DNA from 2 places in the Ensifer sp. 4252 genome. Region 1 is predicted to be linked to the other one. Evidence: predicted binding sites of a transcription regulator. Region 1 holds the regulator's gene; the other holds the start of a gene.
What was found. The regulator LexA, encoded in region 1, represses DNA repair genes until DNA is damaged. The targets are predictions, from matches to a motif close to TGTTCNNNNTGTGTTCNG.

Region 1 (3,550 bases):
TCAAAGCCGCCGTAACGACAGAAGGCTCACAGGTAAAGCTTGCAGGCAGCAGCTTCTCCCTCGGCAAGAAAGACAAGAAGTAGGACAGCCGCCTTTAACCTCTCGAACCAAATAGTCGGGAGAGTTTTGTCCTCGGCCAGTCGGACGAGGTGCGCACGTCTCCGCACACCCTGGCGACTGGCCCCCTGACCAAGAATAGATGCCAGCACGCTTGAACGTCGCCTGCCTCCGGATTTGCAAAGATCGTTGCGGGCGGCGGCGCTCGCCAAGCGTTTCCATTTCTGCTGCCAAGCCTGATCGGCCGTCGACACGCTGCATGTAGTAGACGTCGGAAGATCGAGAACGCCCTGTTCATGCAAATCTTTGTGCCTTCCCTGCCACAGCTTGAGCAGCAGTCTTCGCCTCTCGCAAAGAACTGTTGAACACGCCACAGTGCCCGGCATGCTTGCTGGACTTCGGAACGAAAGCACGGTTCACATCGTTAACCAAACTATCGCCGCCACCTCTGATCTAGTGGACGTTCACCGTGCTTGCAGCCTTGCTTATCGCCTCGATTATCGCATCGCCGAACATCGCCCTCAGCGCTGCCACGGTCGACGACCTGCAAGCCGATTTCGAAATGGCTGTACCCTGTCAACAGATCGACGGACGGAACGTTTGGAAAGGGGCGATCGCCTACTATATCCAGTCCTTCGTCTACCAAGGCGACACGCCGGTCGCGACCGACGCGGCCGACGCGGTACTGCCCGAGGACAACTCGGCGGAAACCGTCAAGGAGTTCGAGGACGCCTGCTCCGCCACACGGCCGGCCTGATTCACGCGTCCTTCACCTGATCGCCGATCGACTTCTGCCGATCCCGTGACGGCAGGCTATTTCCACTGGGTTCCATCGCCAGCGGCGCAACCATGCGGCGGCAGCCCGTTGCCAAACGTAAGCTTCAGCCGGTCACAACCCCATTGATTGAGCGGCCCGGGCATCGCCGCATTCAACGCGATTCCGACCTCATCGAACGGGCTTTGTTTATTGTCCACATATTGATACCAGCGGAATCCAAGCACCGCGGTCGCGGCGACAACGATCGTCAGAAAAATTCGAATCAGCTTCGTCATTAGACCCTCATTCCATAAACGGAAGGAGGCATAACAGCCTCGTGCGGCACGTACAGCGACGAGATCGCCGCTATGCACTCGATTGAACCAACATTCACGGAATTTTAGGCACTTGCGGAACACATATGGAACAGATAGTGTCTGTTCTTGATTTGTTTCACGCCTCTGGAGCGACTTGCCATGCTGACCCGCAAGCAACAGGAATTGCTTCTTTTCATCCATGAACGAATGAAGGAGTCCGGTGTACCGCCGTCCTTCGATGAGATGAAGGACGCACTCGACCTGGCATCGAAGTCGGGTATTCACCGGCTGATTACAGCACTCGAGGAACGCGGCTTCATTCGCCGTCTTCCCAACCGCGCCCGGGCGCTCGAAGTCATCAAGCTGCCGGAAGCCTATGCGGCAAGCGCCCAGCCCCGTCGCGGGTTTTCCCCAAGTGTCATCGAGGGAAGCCTTGGCAAACCTCCCGCCCCTGCCCCCGCCGCTGCGAAAACGACGCCGGTTGCCGACAACAGCTCCGTGTCGGTCCCGGTTATGGGGCGCATTGCCGCCGGTGTGCCGATCTCGGCGATACAGAACAACACCCACGACATTACCGTGCCGCTCGATATGATCGGCAGCGGCGAGCACTACGCCCTTGAAGTGAAGGGTGATTCGATGATCGAAGCCGGCATCTTCGATGGCGACACGGTGATCATCCGCAATGCCACCACAGCCAATCCCGGCGATATCATCGTGGCCCTTGTCGATGACGAGGAAGCGACCTTGAAGCGCTTCCGGCGCAAGGGCGCGTCGATTGCCCTCGAGGCGGCCAATCCGGCCTATGAGACGCGTATCTTCGGCCCCGATCGCGTCAAGATACAGGGCAAGCTCGTCGGCTTGATCCGCCGCTACCACTAGAGCGCTTTATCTTTAAACGGAAGCGATTCTGTTGGCTCAAAACGGCCGTTCCACACGAAGGATGGCGCAGAGCGATGCGGATCCATCGGGCAAGCCATCCGACACAGTGGGCGGCCGTTTTCAGTCAACCCGAAGGGCCGGATGAATTTCGGCCATTACCGGCGGCGGCCGTCTTGACCGCAGCCTCTGCTGCGCTCTTCGCCAGCCGCCTTGGTCCTGGCCGAAATTCCTTCCGGCAGAATGCTTCTGTTTAAAGATGAAGCGCTCTAGGCCCGTCTCACTCTAGCCGCCATCGTGCCGGTCAGCCGTCTTCTTGCTTCAACGTCTCGCCACCACAAGGTAGCGAGACGGAGATCGTCAGATCGAGCGTTTTCCAGGCTCGACAGATTTTACTCGTGTATCGAGTACTCGCCCAACTCGCAGAGATCCTGCGTGTCTTCAGTCGTGTCGAGACCGGAACCTTCTTCGAATTCAAAGCGCATGTCGTATTTGCAGACATCGCGTCCGTCGGCGATGGTAATTTCCATGCTTTCGCCCGGATTGAGCACCTGCCGCCCGAAGACGTCGTCCTCCCACTGATCAACACCGACCGGCGACGTGTAGAAGTTCGTCAAAACGACGTTCGTCTTGTTCTTCAGCTGAAAGACGAGATCCTCAGCGCTGGCGGTGGCCGTCGTTGCGGCAAGAATGGCAAGAGCAGTCAGGGCGATCTTACATTTCATTTTATGTCTTTTCCTCCATTGTCGGCTTTGTTTGATACTACCTATACGGGTCGCGCTGTCGGGATATTCATTCCCAGTACCGTCTAGAGACAATATTTTCAGCACTGACAATAGCGACCGGATCACCATTTCGGGGCGCGTCCTCGCAAGGCCATGTCGTTGGCGACTGCGAACGTTCAGAAACTGGCCGGCAAGGGTAGCCCGGCCGAATTGCGCTTTGAAAACAGTGGTTGGCGGCAATGTGGATAGCCTCGTTGCGCGTGTTGGACGCGCCGCATTGACCCGCCGCTTCTTGCCGCCACCTGCGTGCCGCAGCGTGTCCCGGCACGCCCACCGTTTCACTTGCAACAATCGGACCGCTATCGATGGAGAACCACTTTCGCCAGTCGGCCCTGCGCAGGCGCTGGCGGACTTGTTGCCTTCACCGCACGAGGGGCTAAAGCACGCCCTCGCCCGCCCCATTTACAGGCAACGCGCTCACATCGTCATTGACGCTCGCAACGAGCACACGGCCGCTGTACGCCACCGATGGCCCGTATTTCAACCGCCTTCGGATCAGCGCTCGCCTCCAACCCCGTCAACCTGCGGTCGCACCGTTGTCTTTCTTGGGTACGGACCTAGTTACCCATTTCATACCCATGAGAGGAACTGCTGAATGAACCGTAATGGGCTTTATCTGATCATTGCCGTGCTCGCCGTGGCCGTCATTGGTCTCGGCGCCTATGCCTACCGCGAGGAAACAAAACCGGCCGGTGTCGAGATCAAGATTGGCCAGGACGGCGTTTCCGTTCAGGAGAATTGAGCGCGATCTGGAATAC
Region 2 (3,550 bases), on a different contig from region 1:
GCGTCGCAAAGCTGAACCACCAGCCGCGACACATATTTTGCGATGGTTTCGGGGGCGCCTATCGGTTCTGCAAATGCGCGCGAGACTTCGATCAGTTCGGCCGGCTTTATGGGTTCGATCGGTTCTGGAAGACGAGCGTAAATCTGGTCGAGGCGGCGACCGATCTCGGGCCCGAAGCGCAACGCCAGCGGTGCCCGCGGTGTGGAAGAGAGCTCGCCGATCGTCTGAAACCCGAGCGTGCGCAGGCTTGCAACGACGTCAGGGCTGAGCCGGAGCGAAGAAATCGGCAGCCTCTCGACAAAGCGGACGGTCTCACCGGGCGTAACAAGGACGGTGTCCCGTTTGCCTACCCGCGCCAGCGCGTGGGCGGCTCCCCAGCTGTCGGCGATCGCCACTCTGGCGGTCAGTCCCCTGCCATGGAACCGATTGACGATGCCCGACAGCATCAGCTCTTCGCCGCCCTGCAGATGGTCGGCGCCTTCGGTATCCATGACGATGCCGTCGGGCGCATCCATCGCGACAACAGGGGAATATTGGGTGAGCGCCCAAAGCGCGATGCGTTCGAGTGCCGCCGCATCGCCAACCGGATCGGCATCCACGAACTGCAGCTTGCCTATGATGGCCTGGGCCTGGGCGGCCGGCATACCAACATGAAGACCGGCTTGCCGGGCCTTGCGATCAAGCGCGGTAATCCAGCGCTGCGAACCGCTTTTGGCGATCATGACCAGCGGCAGGTCAGCCGAAAGCCGTCCCTCGCCGTCCGCCCGCCTGATCCTCTCGATCGCCAGATCCGGGAGATAGATGGATACGACCCGTGGCATCGCACGCTCCTACGATAAATTCTGCGCACTCCCCCGCTTTCACCCGCATCAATTCCAGGAGCCATCGCGGCCGCCCGACGCCTGGAACCGGAAGATCCTCCGACGGCATCACGCTGACCCGCCACCTTGTGGCCGATGCGGTCGGCTGGCCAAAGTCGGAGGCCTCGGTCTGACGGCGCCATCGCCTAACGACCAATCCCATCGTGCCTGTCTTTTCTGCCGCAAGCTGAAGCCGTCGCGACGTGGTCATGGGAAGCCGAACGATCTCTCCGACCACAGCTCCCAGACCGCCATAGGAAAGCCCCTCCTCCATACTGGCGAGCACATCTTCCTCCCTGTCGGCCTCGGCAAAAATGAGCCGCTCGGCAGAAAGCCCGGCTTGCGCCAATGCCGGAAAGAAGAGGTCCGGACGCGTCAGACACCACAGGATCGGCCCCTTCGTGCGAGCCGCAATTCCGGCCACGCAAAGAGCAGCCGCCGCGCCATCGACAGTTCCAGCTCCACCTCCGGCAAATTCGTGAAGGGCGCCATAGGACAGCCCCCCTCCCGGCAACGCGCCGTCGATCTCGGGCACGCCAAAGGCAAGACAAGCCGCCTTCCTGGCCGCACTGCCTTCGAGGGCGGCAATGCGGTCGCGCAGATCCGAAATCACCCTGTGGCGGGCAGCAGTCATCGTTCGCGTTCCCTCAAAGGTCGCGTTGAAGGGTCGACATCATGTCGTTCAAATGCAGATGTTCCCTATCTGTTCCCATCTCCCGACAGTGTCAAGCAACCGAAAATAGGAATATTATCCCTCAGTTTTAGGGGGTCGAAAGATTCGCGTTAGGAATCATAGACCTAGATATTTTGAGCCGGCCTGAGCTTGTTGAAAAATCTTGGGAGGAGCAGCGGCTCGACATGCGATTGGCAGCCAGCCGCGGGATCGGTTACGATTGCGCCGAAGTCACGGGGAGCAGTCGCAACAATGTGCAATCTCTACCGCATGGAAGACAAGGATTGGGTCAACAAGTGGGCTCAGGACGCCGAGAGCTTTATCAACCTGATGCCCGCCTACCAGATGAACCCGGACCAGAGGGGTCCGATCGTGCGCAAAACGACGGACGGAAGAAAACAGCTGGTGCACGCGCGCTGGGGCCTGCCTTCCCCGCTGTTCGCCCTGAAGAAGGAGGCGGAAAAAAAGGCCGACAAACTGCGGGCCAAGGGAAAGGAAGTCGATTTCGACACCTTGCTTCGCGAACAGCTGGATGGCGGAACGACGAATGTCCGTAACCTGAACTTTCCCCATTGGAAACGCTGGTACGGCGTCGAGCATCGCTGCCTCGTGCCCGTGACCAGCTTTGCCGAGCCGGACCCCGCCGCCAAGGAAGAAGGCGGAAGGACCCCGAACGCCTGGTTTGCGCGCGACGAAAGCAAGCCGCTGATGTTCTTTGCGGGGCTTCAAGTCCCTCAGTGGACAAGCGTGCGCAAGGTGAGGGATGGCCTGACCACCGACGACCTCTACGGCTTCCTGACGACGGATGCCAATGGCCTGGTAAAGCCCATCCATGAAAAGGCGATGCCTGTCTTGCTTCTGACCCAAGAGGAGACTGATTTGTGGCTGCGCGCACCATGGGAGGAGGCTAAGGCGCTTGCCCGCCCGCTACCCGACGACGCGCTAGTCGTCATTTCGCGCGAACCCTACGGCTCAACGATCGTGACGGCCGCCGGTGAGCCGATCGCCCAGTTGAACATTCTCTAGCCACGGCGAACCGCCTAAATCAACTCGATCCATACTGGCGCGTGATCGCTGGTGTGATCCCAGCTTCTGACCGACTTGTCGACCTTTGCCCGCCTCAAATCGGCAGCAAGTGCCGGGCTCAACAGAAAATGATCAATGCGCAGACCGGCATCGCGGGCAAAGGCATTTCGGAAATACTTCCAGAATGTGTAGATCCGCTCGTTGGGATGGAGGTGTCTGACCGCATCTGTCCAGCCCTGATCAAGCAGGCCGGCATAGGCTGATTTGACTTCCGGCCTGAAGAGCGCATCGTCGCGCCAGCGCTCGGGTTTGTAGACGTCGAGATCGGTCGGCATGACATTGAAATCGCCTACAAGGGCAGCCGGGACCTCGAGATCGATCAGCTCTGCTGCATAATCGTGAAGTCGCTCGAACCATCGCAGCTTGTAGTCGAACCTGGGGCCCGGGGCAGGATTGCCGTTTGGCAGATACAGGCACCCGATAACAATACCGTCGACAGCCGCTTCGATGTAGCGACTATGGCTGTCGTCGGGATCGCCGGGAAGTCCGCGCCGCGTCTCTATCGGATCCTCGCCACGGGCGAGAATCGCCACGCCATTCCAGGACTTTTGCCCGTGCCAGATCGCGCCATAACCGGCCTTCTCGATTTCACGGCGCGGAAACCTGTTATCGGGTGCTTTCAGTTCCTGCAGACATACGACGTCCGGCCCGGCCTCTTCCAGCCACCGCAGCAAAACGTCGAGGCGACTGTTGATGCCGTTGACATTGTACGTGGCAAGTTTCACCGGGTTTGATCCATGCTTTTTGCCGCCCACGACGCCACGGCTAATTGATCGTCTGATCTTCGGCATTGACGCTGGTAAAACGCGCTCAATCGACAAAAGATGCATTGAATCAGGGCGCTAGGTCGAATGTGAAGACAGGCGGGGCAAATCCGTCCAGATTCATGGAAAAAGGTTTCGCACCCACGGGGAACGAATTGCTGCCTCAT

Region 2: the regulator LexA is predicted to act here: its motif matches at 1,554-1,571, upstream of ABIE33_RS33675 (ImuA family protein).

The regions. Positions count from the first base shown of each region.
Region 1 is NZ_JBNDIU010000018.1:60,398-63,947, forward strand. It holds gene ABIE33_RS26265 (hypothetical protein) at 1-83, shown strand, start outside; gene ABIE33_RS26270 (hypothetical protein) at 527-814, shown strand; gene ABIE33_RS26275 (hypothetical protein) at 871-1,110, opposite strand; gene lexA (transcriptional repressor LexA) at 1,291-2,010, shown strand; gene ABIE33_RS26285 (hypothetical protein) at 2,400-2,732, opposite strand; gene ABIE33_RS26290 (hypothetical protein) at 3,388-3,534, shown strand.
Region 2 is NZ_JBNDIU010000037.1:15,036-18,585, forward strand. It holds gene ABIE33_RS33670 (Y-family DNA polymerase) at 1-821, opposite strand, end outside; gene ABIE33_RS33675 (ImuA family protein) at 736-1,494, opposite strand; gene ABIE33_RS33680 (SOS response-associated peptidase) at 1,786-2,559, shown strand; gene xth (exodeoxyribonuclease III) at 2,574-3,344, opposite strand.